DNA from 4 places in the Streptomyces xingningensis genome. Region 1 is predicted to be linked to each of the others. Evidence: riboswitches for the same ligand, from Rfam matches in the RefSeq annotation. Region 1 holds a riboswitch; each other region holds the start of a gene.

Region 1 (4,151 bases):
CGAGGAAGTTGCCCACCGCTATGACCGCGAAGAAGTAGCCGGTGTGGGAGGTCGAGACACCGTAGAACTTGTGCAGGATCTCCCCGAAGCCAAAGGTGATCGCGTTGTAGAGGAACGCCTGGCCGATGAAGAGGGCGAGCCCCAGGACCGCCCGCCGCCGGTAGTCGGTGAAGACGGTACGGGCGATGTCGCGGAAGCCGGTGCTCTTGCGCTGGCGGATGGTGATCCTGCCCTGGGCGGGCGGCAGGGCGGTGCCCTTCTCGGCCTCGATGCGCTCCTCGATCTGGTCGACCAGCTCTTCGGCCTCCTCGTCCCGGCCGTGGATGAAGAGCCAGCGCGGGCTCTCCGGCACCTGGCGGCGCACCAGCAGGATGACCAGCCCGAGGATCACGCCCAGCCCGAAGGTCAGCCGCCAGCCGAGGTTCTCCGGAAAGATGGCGGTGTCGAGCAGGAGTATCGACAGCAGCGAACCCGCGATGGCGCCGATCCAGAAGCTGCCGTTGATGATCAGGTCGACCCGGCCCCGGTAGCGGGCCGGGATCAGCTCGTCGACGGCCGAGTTGATGGCCGCGTACTCGCCGCCGATGCCGAAGCCGGTGAGGAAGCGGAAGGCGAAGAACCACCAGGAGGAGAACGAGAGCGCGGTCAGCGCGGTGGCACTCAGATAGACGGCGAGGGTGACCATGAAGAGCCGCTTGCGGCCGAAGCGGTCGGTCAGCCTGCCGAAGAAGAGGGCGCCCGTGCAGGCGCCCGCGACATAGAGCGCCGCCGCCAGGCCGGTGACCTGGGCGCCGGTGATGACCAGACCGCTGCCCCGCTCGGAGAGGCGGCCGGCGATGTTGCCGACCACCGTGACTTCCAGGCCGTCCAGGATCCAGACCGTGCCGAGCCCGATCACCACGGTCCAATGCCAGCGTGACCACGGCAGCCGGTCCAGGCGCGCGGGCACGGAGGTGCTGATGGTCGCGGTCGTCACATTGTCTGAGTTCCCGATCGCGCTCGGAACATTCGCGGCAAATTTCCGGAATGGGGGTGCGGGCGGAGGGCGCGGCGCGCGGTTGGCGCCGCGAGCCCCCGCCCTCCCGCGTACTACGGGCGGAGCCCCCGCGCTCGCAGCCAGGGCAGTGGATCGATCGGGTGGCCGCCACCCGGTCGGACCTCCAGGTGCAGGTGCGGGCCCGTGACATTGCCGGTGGCCCCGACGCGGCCGATGACGGTGCCGGCGGCGACCTTGCCGGAGGTGACGACCATCGACGACAGGTGGCAGAACCACAGTTCGGTGCCGTCGTCCAGGCGCAGCACTATGCGGTAGCCATAGGCGCCCGCCCACCCGGCGTGGGTGACCCGGCCGCCGCCCACGGCCCGGACCGGGGTGCCGGTCGGGGCGGCGAAGTCCTCGCCGGTGTGGCGGTGCACCCAGCGGTGTCCCGACTGGCCGAAGCCGGCGGTGAGGGTGTAGGAGGCGACGGGGAGGGTGTACCTGCCGTGGTGATGCTGCTTGCTCGAACTCTTTGTCGAGTGCGTCGAGTGCGTCGAGTGTGTCGAATGCGTCGCGTGCTGCTTGGGCTGGGTGGTGGGGTGCGGGTGGTGGGGCTTCGGCTTGGCCGGGTGGGCGGCCTGCTGCGTGGCGGCCTGCTGTGCCGCGGTCTGCGCGGCGGCCGCCATCCGCCGGGCGTCCGCCGCCGCCCGCTCCTGCGCCCGGTGCCCGGCGGCGTCGGCGGCATCGGTGGCGTCCAGGGCGGATGTCCGCTGGAACTCGGCCTGTTGGAGGATGCGGGCGCGCAGCGCCTCCCCGGCGTCCCGGGCATCCTGAGCGTCCTGGACGGCCTCCTCGGCGGGGGCGGCCGCGTCGTCGGCGTCGTCGGAAGGGGACTCTCCGGTCGGGTCCGGCACGGATATCGCCGCCGCCGGGCGTTCCTGGGCACTCGCCAGGCCGCCCGCGCCGACCGCCGCGATCATCCCGACGCCGAGCACCGCGCCGCTGCGGGCCATCGAGCCGCCGCGCTGCTTGGGAACCCGGTGCCTGCCGCGAACCGAGGGCCCCTCGGCGTCCGCCTCGGGGTCGCCCTCACCCCACGGCTCACCCCGGTAGGGCGCATCAGATGAACTGTCAGGTGAACTGTCAACGGAGATAGACCTGTTGGACGCCACGGAGGCGCTCTCCTTTCCTTCCTTCTCGCCTACCGGGTTAGCTGACGGGTTCGGAGCAGGAAGGTCTCCTACGGGCCGGACGGCCCGATGCACCCCAGGGTTGGTGGTTCCCCGGTTCCCTTGCGTGTCGTGTGGCGGGATTCGGCGACGGCAATGCGGTGCCGTCTCTTGCGACGGTTGACGACCGCACTACGTTATCGAACGTTAATAGACAGGCAGGGTGGATTCCAAGCCGAAAGCGTGAATCCATCGGCCACTTGGCAAGTCCTTGGAACGATTCCGCTTGATTGCCCATCAGGTGCTCGCCGGCCGCTTTTCGGCCCCGGCTACCTTTTGATCAAGTGCGGACCGTCGCCGCGCCGGATCGCCAACACGGCCATGTCATCCGCCGTCCGACCGCCCGCATGAGGGCGACGTCCGCCGTCAGGCGGTCGAGGAGCGTGTCCGGACTCTTGAACTGCCGCCCGCCCAGCCGTTCCTGGGGCTGGTAGAAGACACCCCGGGCGTCCCGGGCCTCGGTGACCCCGTCGGCGCAGAGGAGCAGGGTGGTCCCCGGCGGGAAGTCTCATTCCTCCACCTGGTCCGGCCGCTCCCCCAACTCCCCCAGGCCGAGCGGCGGCGCGGGCGAGCACGGCCGCGCCTCGCCGGCGGAGCCGTCCGGGTGGAGCAACAGGGGTGGCGGATGGCCTCGGTTGGCCAGGCGCAGGACGGTGGCCCCGGGGGTGTCCCGATGGGCCGGTGCCGGCCCATCCGGACACTCCTAGTCGGCGGACGGGCTGGGGGCCGCGGACCGCCGACGGGGCCGGGGGCGCCTGCCGCTCGAACCCCGGCCGCGCGACGGGCCGTTGGCGGACGTCCGGGTGCGGGTGGCCGCCGGGGCGGGGCGGGGCGCGGGCGGGGCGATGACCACCGGCACCCCGCTCGGCTCGCGCGCGCCCGTGATGCGGGCGAGCTCCGCGTCCTCCGGCTTGACCCGGGCGACATTGGGGGTGATCTTCGCCGTGGCCATCATCCGGGTCATCTCCCGCCGCTGCTCGGGGAGTACGAGCGTGACGACCGTGCCGGACTCGCCCGCGCGGGCGGTGCGGCCACCACGGTGCAGGTAGTCCTTGTGGTCCACCGGCGGGTCGATGTTGACCACCAGGTCGAGGCCGTCGATATGGATCCCGCGCGCCGCGACATTGGTCGCGATGAGTGCGGTGACCTGATCGGTGCGGAACTGCTCCAGGGTGCGGTTGCGCTGCGGCTGGCTCTTGCCGCCGTGCAGTGCGGCGGCCCGGACGCCCTCCGACAGCAGCCGCTTGGCCAGCCGGTCCGCGCCGCGCTTGGTGTCGACGAACATGATCACGCGTCCCTCGCGGGCCGCGATCCGGGTCACCGCGGCCCGCTTGGAGCTGTCGTCCATGACATGGATCAGGTGGTGGTCCATGGTGGCGACCGCGCCGACGGACGCGTCCACCGAGTGGGTCACCGGGTCGGTGAGGAAGCGGCGCACCAGGCGGTCGACGTTGCGGTCCAGGGTCGCCGAGAACAGCATCCGCTGGCCCTTCGGGGCGACCTGGTCCAGCAGCCGGGTGACCTGCGGCAGGAAGCCCATGTCGGCCATCTGGTCGGCCTCGTCGAGGACGGTGATCGCCACGTCGCCGAGCGCGCAGTCGCCGCGCTGGATGAGGTCGGCGAGCCGGCCGGGCGTGGCGACCAGCACCTCCGCGCCCCGGGCGAGCGCGTTGGCCTGGCGGCCGATGGACATGCCGCCGACCACGGTGGTCATGCGCAGCCGCACCCCGGTCGCGTACGGGGTGAGCGAGTCGGTGACCTGCTGGGCCAGCTCCCGGGTGGGGACCAGGACCAGCGCGAGCGGCCGCCGGGGCTCCGCGCGGCGGCCCGCGGTGCGGGCGAGCAGCGCCAGGCCGAAGGCCAGGGTCTTGCCGGAGCCGGTGCGGCCGCGGCCGAGGACGTCCCGGCCGGCCAGCGAGTTGGGCAGGGTCGCGGCCTGGATC
Region 2 (4,151 bases), on a different contig from region 1:
GCGCGACCGGGGTGACGACCTTGACGATTCTCTAGGCCGGGCCGGTGGCGGGTCTCGCATTGGCCCACTATCCGAAAAATGCTACCCACCACGGCACATCCGGCAACTCGGGATCCGTTCACCTCTGCGGTACGGGGATCCGCCAGAGCGAGGTCGGCCGGTCTTCTTCCCCGTCGTGTGACTCAAAGGCGATCCATTTGCCGTCGGGTGACCAACTGGGGGCGCCGTCATAGGACTTGTCGTTCTTGGTGACCTGGACCGGGCTCCCGCCCGCTGCGGGTATCACAAAGATCTGCGGCAGTTTGAGCCCGCCGACGGTGGAGGAGAAGACCACGGACTTTCCGTCGGGCGACCAGCTGGCATCGGTGTGCTCGCCCGCCCCGGCGACGAGCCGCCGCATCCCGCTGCCGTCCGCGTTCATGATGAAGAGCGACCAGGTGCCGTTGTCCTCTTCCTTGCGCTGGAAGACCAGCTTGTCTTCGCTGGGCGACCAGTTGGGCTGACGGTTGTCGGTGTGGGTGCCGGGCCCGTCCAGCAGCCGGGTCTGCCCGGAACCGTCCCGCCTGATCTTCCAGATGGAGCCGTAGGCGGTTTTGTCGCCGTCTTCGCGCTCCACGCTCTCCTGGAAGGAGATCCACTCCCCGTCCGGCGAGAAACTGGGCTCCAGATAGCCGGACTTGCCCTGGTGCTGGGTCACCCGGACCGGCTGCCCGCCCGGTTTCAGGGTCCACACCTCGTCATGGACCTCCCGGTCCCAGGCGAAGGTCACCCCGCGGGACGGGTGCCAGCTGCTGCCCGGCAGGTTCACCGCGGCCGTGTCGGCCTTGTCGAGCAGGGTGTCCGGTTTCCGGTCCGCCGCATCGGCGTCGAAGGGCAGGACGCGCAGCGCGGCGGCGTCCTTGTTGTAACCCCCCTGGAATTCGGTGAAGAGGAAGGTTTTGCCGTCCGGGGAGAAGGCAGGGTTCTGGACGCTGAGCTTCTCGCCCGCTCTGCGGAGCAGCTCGGCCCCGTCACCACGGGTCTCCGCCCGCTTGTGGGTGGGCTTGGACGGACTCGACGCTCTCGGCTCCGAATCGCTTTCGGCCTCGGACCGAACTTCGCATGCCGTCAGCACCAGGACGGCCAGGAACATGGAGGGAATCACACGACTGCGCACCGGAGTGACCCTAGTCGAGTCAACTCACGGGAAACAACGGCAACTTGAAGAACTTGAAGAACTCGGGAAACAGGCGAGGCCCTGTCGTATGACGTCGTATGACATGGGATCCGATATCCGGTTCGTACGCCATCCGGAAGGCCCGGTGCACGGTTCTGCGGGCGTCTTGGGCACAATCATCAGGTGTCCAAGAACAGCACCATCGGTCCCACCTCACCCTGCCCCTGCGGGCTCGACGCCGACTATGCGGAATGCTGCGGCAGTCTGCACAGCGGGCAGCGGCAGGCGGCCACCGCCGAGCGTCTGATGCGCTCGCGTTACAGCGCCTTTGTCGTCCACGATGCCGCGTATCTGCTCCGCACCTGGCATTCCAGCACCCGGCCGCCCGGCCTGGACTTCGATCCCGGGATGCGGTGGACCGGGCTCGACATCCTCGCCACCGGGGACGGCACGCCGTTCCACCACGAGGGCACCGTCGAATTCCGGGCCCATTTCCGTGCGCACGGAAAGTCGGACGCGCAGCACGAGCTCAGCCGTTTTGTGCGGGAAGACGGGAAGTGGGTCTACCTGGACGCCGCCTGACCGGCACTTCGGGGGCGGCCTCCTCCCGTGGGGAGGAGGCCGCCCCCGATGGCCGGGGAAGCGGCTTGGGTCAGCGGACCCGCCCGTACCAGACGTTGTTGGTCCAGATCTTCTCCAGCCGGACCTTCTTGCCGGTGCCCGGGGCGTGCCAGATCTTGCCACCCCCGGCGTAGATGCCCACGTGGTAGACGTAGCTGCCGGAGTGGAAGAACACCAGGTCGCCGACGCTGCGGGAGCCCCGGGACAGATGCCGGGTGGCGTTGTACTGGTCGGCGGCCACCCGCGGCAGCCGCTTGCCGGCCTTCTTGAAGGAATAGAGCGTCAGGCCCGAGCAGTCGAAGCGGTTGGGGCCGGTGGCACCCCACTGGTACGGGGAGCCCTGCTTGGACGCCGCCACCTTCACGGCCTTGGACCCGGGGGTCGCCGCCTGCGCATCGGCGGCCATGCCCGGCAGGAGAACGGATGCCGCGACGGTGGCGGCGGTGAGGGCCGATGCGGTTCCGGCCCGGGAGATGAGCGCGGGTATTCGAGGCAACGCAGAAGACATGCCAATAGCCCTTCGTCATCCGCCTGCGAAAGATGACCTGTCGGGTTCGGACTGGCGAAGTTGCCCGGCCACCGCTGTGGCTTCACCCCTAGAACCACCGCCATCGTGGTTCGTCGTGCCTGGGTCTCCCGCTCCTGCCGATCCAACGAATCAGTTCCGCATCCGGAGCGGCGGCAGGATTCGGCGTCCGCCCGGATCGCCCCGCCTCGGTGACGGGTGCTGTTGTTCGGTGCATGATCCTGCACCATCAACCGGCAAAATCCAGAGCGGAAATGGCAGTCTGTGAGGTTCTTCACGTTGGGCGGGGGCGGTTTCCCGCCCCCGCCGACGGGGTTCAGCAGGGACGGCGCCAGGCGTTCAGACCGAGCTTCTTCTGCATCGAACTGAGGTGAAGATTCTTGGCCATGTCACAGAACTCCCCTGGTGACAGGTCGTATTCGACATGGAATACGGCCTTGTTCGCCCGCACAAAGGGGGTGAGCTTGTCGCACTCCTCGTACTGCGCGCACTGCTCGTTGACTTCAAAGTCGAAGTCCTTCACCAGCTGCGGAATCTGATCCAGGTCGTTCTTGAGCCCGATGGCGAGTCCTCGCTCATGCGCCAGGCTCGCGACCATCCGGTTGTAGGCGAGCTGGTGCTCGCCGGTGAGCGGGAAATCCGTCTTGTTGCGGAACCCTTCGGTCAGATCCGGCTCAATCGCATCGAATCCCTTCTTTTTGCACATGTCAAAGCGCTTCGCCATGATCGGACGCAGGGCGTCGATGCGGCGGATGTCCAGCCACTTCTCCCCCTTCCATCCCTCGACGTCCGCCCCCAGCAACTCCCGGGGGAAGGAGCCATGGTCGGGGCGGAAGTCCTCATAGGCGCCCACATTGATGTAGCAAATGGCCTTCCGCTTCTTGCCGTGCAGCTGGTCGACGACCTTCGCATCGTTCTCGAAGCCGTCGATGTCATAGACGGGGACATCCACGGAGGTGTCGACCTTCCCGTCGAGCTGCCACTGCCAGGGAGTTCCCGGCCGGGGCTGCCAGCGACCGCCGGAGGCGGTGGTGGTGGGCGGCGCCGACGAGGGTCCGGCGGACGGCGAGCTCCCGCCGCGCGTCGGGGTGGCATGCCCCGGCTTCGGTGAAGTGTGCCCGGGCTTGGGCGATTTGCCGCCGGAGGCCAGGGGGGCGGCATGGCCGTCGGACTCCGCCGGTGCACTCGCGGCCGTCTCCGCCGCGTCGGCCGAGTCCGAGGAGTCCTTCGCTCCGTTGCAGCCCGCCAGCACCAACACCCCGGCCACGGCCAGCAGTCCGGCACGGGCGGGTACCCCGATGCCCCGGCGGCGACGCGCCGGGGGTATCGCATCCCCGTCAGAGGTTCGGTCTGCCATGGATTTTCTCCTTTTTTCGGTTTTCCGGCAGGCCAATGACACCCATGGACACCATGATGACCCACCCTGCGCACTTGTGATCAGCGCGCCACTGGGGCACACCGTAGACCACGTGTCGGGAGCGCGCTCAGTCAACTCCCGTGAAAGCAGAGTCATTCGGCGGCGAGTGACGGCATCCTGAGCCCCGGGTCACCTGGGACCGCTGAGCCCCTTGACGCGGAGGTAATTGTCATGGACATTGCCCCTGCTTGGGGTTCGGGCTCGCCATGGACCATCAGGCGTCCGACCCCGTGCTCCCACCCCCCGCCGTACCCACCGTTCGGTCCCGGAGGAGCCAGATGAACAGACATCGGACCCCCTTGGTCGCCCTGCTGCTCTGCGCACTCGCCGCCCTGGGGATCGCCCCCGCCACCGCACACCCCGGCCCTGCCGCGGGCCACCCCGCCGGCCCGCCCGTCGTCCGCACCCCCGACCCCGATGCCCCGCACACC
Region 3 (4,151 bases), on a different contig from region 1:
ACGATCATGGCGCGGGCCTTCTCCGAAGGCACCGACAAGCTCAGCGCCGAGGACTTCACCGCCGAGCTGGAGCGCTGTGGCGCCACCCTCGACGCCCACGCCGACCACCCCGGCGTCCGGGTCTCCCTGGAGGTCCCGGCCTCCCGGCTGCCCAAGGCCCTCGGCCTGCTGGCCGACGCCCTGCGCGCCCCCGCCTTCCCGGACAACGAGATCGAGCGCCTCGTCCGCAACCGCCTGGATGAGATCCCGCACGAGCTGGCCAACCCCGCCCGCCGGGCGGCCATGGCGCTGTCCGCGGAGCTCTTCCCGGCCGACTCGCGGATGTCGCGCCCCCGCCAGGGCACCGAGGAGACCGTCGAGCACATCGACGCCGCCTCCGTGCGGGCCTTCTACGAGGCGCACGTCCGCCCCGCCACCGCGACCGCCGTCATCGTCGGCGACTTCACGGGCGTGGACCTCGACCAGGCCCTGGCCGACTCGCTCGGCGCCTGGACCGGCTCCACCGCCGAGCCCCGGCCCGTGCCACCGGTCACCGCCGACGACACCGGCCGGGTCCTGATCGTCGACCGCCCCGGCGCAGTGCAGACCCAACTGCTCATCGGCCGGATCGGCGCCGACCGGCACGAGCGGGTCTGGCCCGCCCAGGTGCTCGGCACCTACTGCCTGGGCGGCACCCTCACCTCCCGGCTGGACCGGGTGCTGCGCGAGGAGAAGGGCTACACCTACGGCGTGCGGGCCTACGCCCAAGTGCTGCGCTCCGCCCCCGATTCCACGGGTGCCGCGATGCTCGCCATCAGCGGATCGGTGGACACCCCGAACACCGGCCCGGCGCTGGAGGACCTGTGGGCGGTGCTGCGCACCGTCGCGGCCGAGGGCCTGACGGACGCCGAGCGCGATGTCGCCGTGCAGAACCTCGTCGGCGTCGCCCCGCTGAAGTACGAGACGGCGGCGGCCGTCGCGGGCACCCTCGCCGACCAGGTCGAGCAGCACCTGCCGGACGACTTCCAGGCCCGGCTGTACGAACGCCTCGCGGAGACCGGCACCGTGGAGGCCACCGCGGCCGTCGTCAGCGCCTTCCCGGCCGGCCGTCTGGTGACGGTGCTCGTCGGTGACGCCTCCGAGATCCTGGAGCCCGTCAAGGCGCTGGGGATCGGAGAGGTGACGGTCAGCTCCGCCTGACGGAGGCTCAAGGGCCGGACGGACAGGGAGGCGCAGGGGCCATGGAGGCTCCTGCGCCTCCCATATGCCCGATGTGGGCACGGCGGTTGCACGCCATCCCTGTGGCGTGTGTCACTAAATCGTGGTTCCGTTTGCCGTTCGAATCTGACGCCGATTAGCTTCTGTGCGGCAGTCCGTCAGATCGGAGCCGCACCCGCGGCCCCGGGCAGCCATCGCCGAGTCCCCGTACGGCGCGAGCCAGGGGAGCCGGGGAACCACTTGTTCCCTGGGGTGAATCGGGCCCCTCTCCGGAGGGCTCCGTAGGAGACCTTCCTGCTCCGAACCCGTCAGCTAACCCGGTAGGCGAGAGGGAAGGAAAGGATCAGCCGCGCTTATGGCGTTCACCCGTCCTACCGGGAAACACCGTCGTCCGAGCCGTGCCGTGCGCGTCAGCGCCAACATAGCGGGCATAGCCACCCTCACCGCCACGGGTGTGGCCGTCGGCGTCGCCGCTCCGGCCTTCGCGGCCTCCGACGACTCTCCGCTTCACGAGGACACCGGCCTGACCCAGGCCATTGTCATCACCGACGACGTGGCCCAGAACGTCGGTGCGCAGGCCGACACCCAGCGCGGGGCCGCCGACCAGGCCGAGGCGAGGCACCAGGCGGAGGTGGCCGCCAAGAGGCAGGCGGCGCTGCTCAAGAAGCGCGCGGACGAGGCCAAGCGGAAGGCGGACGCCGAGCGCGCCGCCAAGGAGCGTGCCGCCCGCGAGGAGGAGCGCAAGCGCCTCAACACCTTTGTGCTGCCGATCGACGGCTCCTATGTCTCCACCGCCTACCAGGCGACCAGCGGACTGTGGTCCTCCGGCAGCCACACCGGTGTCGACTTCCATGCCGAGTCGGGCACTTCCGTGCACGCGGTGGGCGCGGGCACCGTGGTCGAGGCCGGCTGGGGCGGCGCCTACGGCAACAACATCGTGATCAAGATGGCCGACGGCACCTACACCCAGTACGGCCATCTGTCGTCCATCGGCGTCTCCGTCGGCCAGACGGTGACCCCCGGCGAGCAGATCGGCCTCTCGGGCGCCACCGGCAATGTCACCGGCCCGCATCTGCACTTCGAGGCGCGTACGGCTCCGACCTACGGCTCGGACATCGACCCGGTCGCCTATCTGCGCGCGCACGGCGTCGACATCTAGTCGACATCCAGGCCCCATGCCACACTTCGCGAAGGCCCCGGCCCCTTGGCCGGGGCCTTCGCGCATGGCCAAAAATATCCCTGGGATCTCCGGGGCCATCGGAAATCGCACGTGATTGCAATAGAGTCGGCCGAGTTCTCTGAGCAGCGGAGGTTCGTCCATGCGGGACGGCTCGTGAATGGTGCTGGCGAAGCGGTGCACGAGGGCCGCGGGATTTCCGCGCACGCCGTGTGCACGGCGATCCGTGACGACATCGTCGCCGGGACCTTCCCGCCCGGCGCCCGGCTCATCGAGGACCTGCTGGCCCGTCGCTACGGCGTCTCCCGGGTGCCGGTGCGTGAGGCTCTGCGCACCCTCGCGTCCGAGGGCTTTGTGGTCACCCGTCGGCATGCGGGCGCCTGTGTCGCGGAACCCACCCGGCAGGAGGCGGCCGATCTGCTCGATGTGCGTGCCCTGCTCGAACCGCTGGGCGCGGCCCGGGCCGCACAGCGCCGCACCGAGGCGCACCTGAAGGTTCTGCGGGGGTTGGTGAGGCTCGGCCGGGAGCGCGCCCGCACCGGGCGGACCGGCGAGCTGTGCCCGCTCGGCGACTGGTTCGACGAGACGCTCGCCCAGGCCTGCGGCAGCCCCAGCCTCGCCGCGCTCCTCACCCAGCTGCGGCGCAAGATCGCCTGGGTGTACGCGGCCGAGCCGCCCGCGCGCCCGGTGGAGACCTGGGAGGCGCACGGAGCCCTCGTCGACGCCATCGCCAGAAGGGACGCGGAACGGGCGCGGGCGCTCGCCGCCGCGCGCGCCGGGCGTTTTCCCGGGGAATTCAGGTTGTGGCGGCCGGCCGGGGGAGTCGGCGAGCAGGGCCGGAAACGGCCTGTAAACACGGCGAGCGCTCGTTCTTAACAAACGGGCGCTATTCCTTGATAAAGACCGGCCGGGAATTGTGGCGGTTCCCGGCCGGGTAGCCGCGCGCATGGTGCGCGGCAACAGCACAACAGCACAACGGGGCCGCGGCGGCCCCGACCGGGGCTGCCACGGCCCCGTTGCGGGCCGTCGGCTCAGACGGTCTCCGGAAGCTCCTCGAGCCCCTCGGCGACCAGCTTCGCCAGCCGGTCGAGCGCAGCCTCGGCGCCGTCCGCCTCGCTGGCCAGCACGATCTCCTCGCCGCCCTGGGCGCCCAGGCCCAGCACGGCCAGCATGGACCCGGCGTTGACGGGGCTGCCGTCGGCCTTGGCGATCGTCACGGGGACGCCGGCAGCAGTCGCCGCACGGACGAAGATCGACGCCGGGCGGGCGTGCAGCCCCTCGGCCCAGCCGACGTTTACGCGGCGCTCAACCATGGTGTTGCCCTTCAAGTCGAATTGGTTGTCTAGACCAGTGTCTCACGGGGTGCGTGGTGCTCCGGCGCAGCGCCCCGTGCTGTCGGTCCCCGGCCGTACGCTGACCTCATGCAGACGCCGCCAGAGCACGCCTACCCGGCCCACTGGGAAGCCGATGTGGTGCTGCGCGACGGTGGCACCGCCCAGATCCGCCCCATCACCCCCGACGATGTGCAGCGCCTGGTCGACTTCTACGAACAGGTCTCGGACGAGTCCAAGTACTACCGCTTCTTCGCGCCCCACCCCCGGCTGTCCGACCGTGACCTGCACCGCTTCACCCACCACGACTATGTGGACCGGGTGGGCCTGGCCGCCGTCGTCGGCGGTGAGTTCATCGCGACCGTGCGCTATGACCGCCTCCCCGCCGGGGCCCGCGCCGATGCGGCCGTGCAGGCGGAGGTCGCCTTTCTGGTGCAGGACGCCCA
Region 4 (4,151 bases), on a different contig from region 1:
GTTGCGACGGCTGGTGTCAAAGGCCTTCACCCCGGGCCGGGTCGCCGAGTTCGCCCCGCGGGTGCAGGAACTGACCGACCGGCTCATCGACTCGTTCGCGGAGCGCGGGGAAGCCGACCTCATCCATGAGTTCGCCTTTCCGCTGCCCATCCTTGCGATCTGCGATCTGCTCGGGGTGCCGCCCGAGGACCAGGACGACTTCCGCGACTGGGCGGGGATGATGATCCGGCACGGCGGCGGGCCGCGCGGCGGAGTGGCACGTTCCGTGAAGAAGATGCGCGCCTACCTCGCCGAACTCATCCACCGCAAGCGTGAGTCCCTGGGGGGAGAAGGGGGCGAGGACCTCATCTCCGGTCTCATCCGGGCCAGCGACCACGGCGAGCACCTGACCGAGAACGAGGCCGCGGCCATGGCCTTCATCCTGCTCTTCGCCGGCTTCGAGACCACCGTGAACCTCATCGGCAACGGCACCTATGCGCTGCTGCGCAACTCCGGGCAGCGCGAGCTCCTGCAGCACGCGCTCGACCGGGGCGACGAGAGCCTGCTCGCCACCGGCGTGGAGGAACTGCTGCGCTACGACGGCCCGGTGGAGCTGGCGACCTGGCGGTTCGCGACCCAGGACCTGACGATCGGCGGGCAGCGCATCGCCGAGGGCGACCCGGTGCTCGTCGTCCTCGCCGCGGCCGACCGCGACCCCGAACGGTTCGCCGAACCGGATACCCTCGACCTCGCCCGGCGTGACAATCAGCACCTCGGCTACGGGCACGGAATCCACTACTGCCTGGGCGCTCCGCTCGCCCGGCTGGAGGGCCGGACGGCACTCGCGACCCTGCTGCGCCGCCTCCCCGACCTGCGGTTGGCCGTCCGGCCGGAGGAACTGCGTTGGCGTGGCGGGCTCATCATGCGGGGGCTGCGCACGCTGCCGGTCGAGTTCACCCCACGAACCGGATGACTGTACGTCAACTCGGCTTTATCGCCCCGTGACTCCGGCTACACCGGGTTGTGACTCCCGGAGCCCGTCGCTATGTTCGACGGTCATATCAGCCGCCAACGAGAGGTCATCAGATGCGTTCCGGGACAGGCCGACATCGTCGGCCCCGTCAGATACCCGCCGTTGTGGTCGCCGCGGGGGTGACGGGTGCCGGCATCGCCATGCCGTTGTTCGCCGCCACCGGCGCCACCGCCGCCGACGCCGCGACCTGGGACCGCGTCGCCCAGTGCGAGAGCGGCGGGCTGTGGAGCGCCGACAACGGCGACGGGTTCTACGGCGGGTTGCAGATGACGCGTCAGATGTGGGAGGCGAACGGCGGTACGTCCTATGCGCCGCAGCCCGACATGGCCAGTCGCGCCCAGCAGATCGCCGTCGCCGAGCGGATCCTCCAGGCCCGCGGACCGTATGCCTGGCCCAGCTGCGCGATCGGTTCCGGCCTGGCCGCGAACGGGCCGACGCCGGAGGTGAATCCGGGTTCGACCCAGGCGCCCGAGCTGGCGCCGGCCCATCGGGCCGAGCCCGGACACCCGGCGCCCGCACCCCCCTCGTCCGCCTCCGGGACCCCGAACCCCGATGGGACCCCGAACCCCGATGGGGCCTCCGGTTCCGGTGCGTCAAAGCCCGGCAAGTCCACGCCGCAGCAGCCCGCCGAACAGCAGGGCGACCAGCCCGAGGGCAAGCACCGCAAGCCCCCGGCGGCGGACCCGGTGACTCCGCCCGCCGGTACCCCCTCGGCGGACCCCGCCCCGGCCCAGGGGCACACGCCCGGCGGCACCGGCGCGGACCCGGGCGGCAGCGCACCGTCGGACCCGGGCGCCGGGGCGGGCGCGGGCGCGGGGACGGGCAAGCACCGTGCCGAGCCGCCGCGTTCGGGCGCGGACCGCGCCTCGCGCGGTGGTACGGAAGCCCGTACGGGCACGCCGGAGGCGGGCGACTACACCGTGCGCCCCGGTGACAATCTGTCAGCCATCGCACAGGAGGAGTCCGTCGAGGGCGGCTGGCACAAGCTCTACCGAGACAACCAAAAGGCCGTCGGATCCGATCCGGACCTCATCCACCCTGGTCAGCAACTCGAACTGAAGAAGTAGCGGGACGGTTTGAGTCGAATGTCCGTTCCTGTGGAAAGTGAGACATGGGTCTCGTTGACAACGGCTCAAATGGCACCGTCCGGAATTCGATTAACCGCCTCCCACCTGCGAAAACAGCAGGTTACGGAGGGGTGTGAAGTCAGTCGGTGGCTGAAAAGGAGGGTTTGAACACCTCGGCCGCCTGTGCTTAACGTCGTCACCGCTCGCCACCGCGAGCACCACGGTCGTCACGCCGAATCCTGCCAACGACCGAGGGAGTCGTCGCGCAAGCGCCGTAGGCAGGAGCGGGGGAACCAAGGTAGGGCGCCGTAACGGACCGTCAGTCGCGATCGTGGATCGCCGACCGGACGAGCCGGGACGGCTAGGGGTGAAGCCGAGCACGCGCAAGCCGCTCGGCCGGGCAACTCACGTCCGAACCCGACAGCTCACCTCGTAGGCGCCGGTGAGGAAACCGACTTATGTCCAAGGGCAAGCATCGTCGTCCGAACAAGGCCGTCCGCATCGCCACGCTGGCCGGTGTCACCGGTGCCGCTGTCGCGGCCCCGCTGATGGCCGCCACGTCTGCCCACGCCGCTTCCGTGGTCACCTGGGACAAGGTCGCCCAGTGTGAGTCCGGCGGCAACTGGTCCATCAACACCGGTAACGGCTACTACGGTGGCCTGCAGTTCTCGCAGTCCTCCTGGGAGGCCATGGGCGGCACCAGCTACGCCCCGCGCGCCGACCTGGCGTCCAAGAGCCAGCAGATCGCCGTCGCCGAGAAGCTCCTCGCCGCGCAGGGTCCCGGTGCCTGGGGCTGCGCCGGTGAGGGCGGCCTGACCTCCGGCGGCCCGGCCGCCGATGTCGACACCTCCGGTTCGTCCTCGAAGAAGTCCTCGGGCTCCAGCGAGCGCGGCACCTCCACCAAGAGCCACGCCGACCGCAGCGAGCGCCAGTCCGCGCCGAAGCACGCCGCCCCGAAGGCGGACGACGGCGACGACGAGACCCCGGCCCCGCGCCAGGCCGCGCCCAAGCACGCCGCCCCGAAGACCGTGAAGATGGGCGACGGCGAGTACCAGGTCAAGGAAGGCGACACCCTCGCCAAGATCGCCGAGGCCAAGAAGGTCAAGGGCGGCTGGGAGAAGCTCTACGACCGCAACAAGGACATCGTGGACAACGCCGACCTCATCTACCCGGGCCAGAAGCTGCACCTCAGCTGACCCGGGAGACCCCTGCCCTCACGTGTGAGCAGGATCGCCCCGCTCCGATGCGTCTACCCCCGAGCCGCATCGGAGCGGGGCTCCGCCATGTTTGCGATCCGCCATGTTTGTGAAGGGTGCGGGATGTTTGTGAAGGGTGCGGGCGCGCGAAGCGCACCCGCTTCTTCGCTCAGCGAACACAACGGCTGACCATTCCTCCCGTGATCTCGGCGTTTGTGCCATTTTTCGGTTTGGGCGGCGGTCCGGCGGCGGGCGGAGCCTCCGGGGCCCGTTAGGCTCGTGCTGCAGAACTCCAGACACCCACGAAGGAGACCCTCGTGCCGTCCATCGACGTCGTCGTAGCTCGCGAGATCCTCGACTCGCGAGGCAACCCCACGGTCGAGGTCGAGGTCGGCCTCGACGACGGCTCCACCGGCCGTGCCGCCGTGCCGTCCGGTGCCTCGACCGGCGCCTTCGAAGCCATCGAGCTCCGTGACGGTGACCCGAACCGTTACCTGGGCAAGGGCGTGGAGAAGGCCGTGCTCGCCGTCATCGAGCAGATCGGTCCGGAGCTGGTCGGCTATGACGCCACCGAGCAGCGCCTGATCGACCAGGCGATGTTCGACCTGGACGCCACCGAGAACAAGGGCTCGCTCGGCGCCAACGCCATCCTGGGCGTCTCCCTGGCCGTCGCGCACGCCGCCTCCGAGGCCTCGGACCTGCCGCTCTTCCGCTACCTCGGCGGCCCCAACGCGCACCTGCTGCCCGTTCCGATGATGAACATCCTCAACGGCGGCTCGCACGCCGATTCCAATGTGGACATTCAGGAGTTCATGATCGCGCCGATCGGCGCGGAGTCCTTCTCCGAGGCGCTGCGCTGGGGCACCGAGGTCTACC

What was found. A riboswitch is a leader RNA that binds a small molecule or an ion and turns the genes downstream of it on or off. The one in region 1 is predicted to bind cyclic di-AMP.
Region 2: it holds a riboswitch for cyclic di-AMP, as region 1 does, so the genes downstream of both, ABCR83_RS09825 (C40 family peptidase) here and ABCR83_RS16230 (M23 family metallopeptidase) in region 1, are expected to answer to the same signal.
Region 3: it holds a riboswitch for cyclic di-AMP, as region 1 does, so the genes downstream of both, ABCR83_RS25640 (M23 family metallopeptidase) here and ABCR83_RS16230 (M23 family metallopeptidase) in region 1, are expected to answer to the same signal.
Region 4: it holds a riboswitch for cyclic di-AMP, as region 1 does, so the genes downstream of both, ABCR83_RS06715 (transglycosylase family protein) here and ABCR83_RS16230 (M23 family metallopeptidase) in region 1, are expected to answer to the same signal.

The regions. Positions count from the first base shown of each region.
Region 1 is NZ_JBDJPF010000027.1:34,329-38,479, reverse strand. It holds gene ABCR83_RS16235 (MFS transporter) at 1-976, opposite strand, end outside; gene ABCR83_RS16230 (M23 family metallopeptidase) at 1,090-2,151, opposite strand; cyclic di-AMP (ydaO/yuaA leader) riboswitch at 2,163-2,308, opposite strand; partial or broken gene ABCR83_RS16225 (SpoIIE family protein phosphatase) at 2,489-2,821, opposite strand; gene ABCR83_RS16220 (DEAD/DEAH box helicase) at 2,912-4,151, opposite strand, start outside.
Region 2 is NZ_JBDJPF010000013.1:73,494-77,644, forward strand. It holds gene ABCR83_RS09810 (hypothetical protein) at 1-35, shown strand, start outside; gene ABCR83_RS09815 (TolB family protein) at 119-1,156, opposite strand; gene ABCR83_RS09820 (YchJ family protein) at 1,340-1,738, shown strand; gene ABCR83_RS09825 (C40 family peptidase) at 1,809-2,285, opposite strand; cyclic di-AMP (ydaO/yuaA leader) riboswitch at 2,291-2,443, opposite strand; gene ABCR83_RS09830 (endo alpha-1,4 polygalactosaminidase) at 2,620-3,660, opposite strand; gene ABCR83_RS09835 (carbohydrate-binding protein) at 3,999-4,151, shown strand, end outside.
Region 3 is NZ_JBDJPF010000059.1:9,301-13,451, reverse strand. It holds gene ABCR83_RS25645 (M16 family metallopeptidase) at 1-1,179, shown strand, start outside; cyclic di-AMP (ydaO/yuaA leader) riboswitch at 1,383-1,539, shown strand; gene ABCR83_RS25640 (M23 family metallopeptidase) at 1,553-2,356, shown strand; gene ABCR83_RS25635 (GntR family transcriptional regulator) at 2,531-3,250, shown strand; gene ABCR83_RS25630 (HPr family phosphocarrier protein) at 3,406-3,687, opposite strand; gene ABCR83_RS25625 (bifunctional acetate--CoA ligase family protein/GNAT family N-acetyltransferase) at 3,796-4,151, shown strand, end outside.
Region 4 is NZ_JBDJPF010000008.1:62,189-66,339, reverse strand. It holds gene ABCR83_RS06725 (cytochrome P450 family protein) at 1-952, shown strand, start outside; gene ABCR83_RS06720 (transglycosylase family protein) at 1,066-2,079, shown strand; cyclic di-AMP (ydaO/yuaA leader) riboswitch at 2,340-2,533, shown strand; gene ABCR83_RS06715 (transglycosylase family protein) at 2,538-3,275, shown strand; gene eno (phosphopyruvate hydratase) at 3,593-4,151, shown strand, end outside.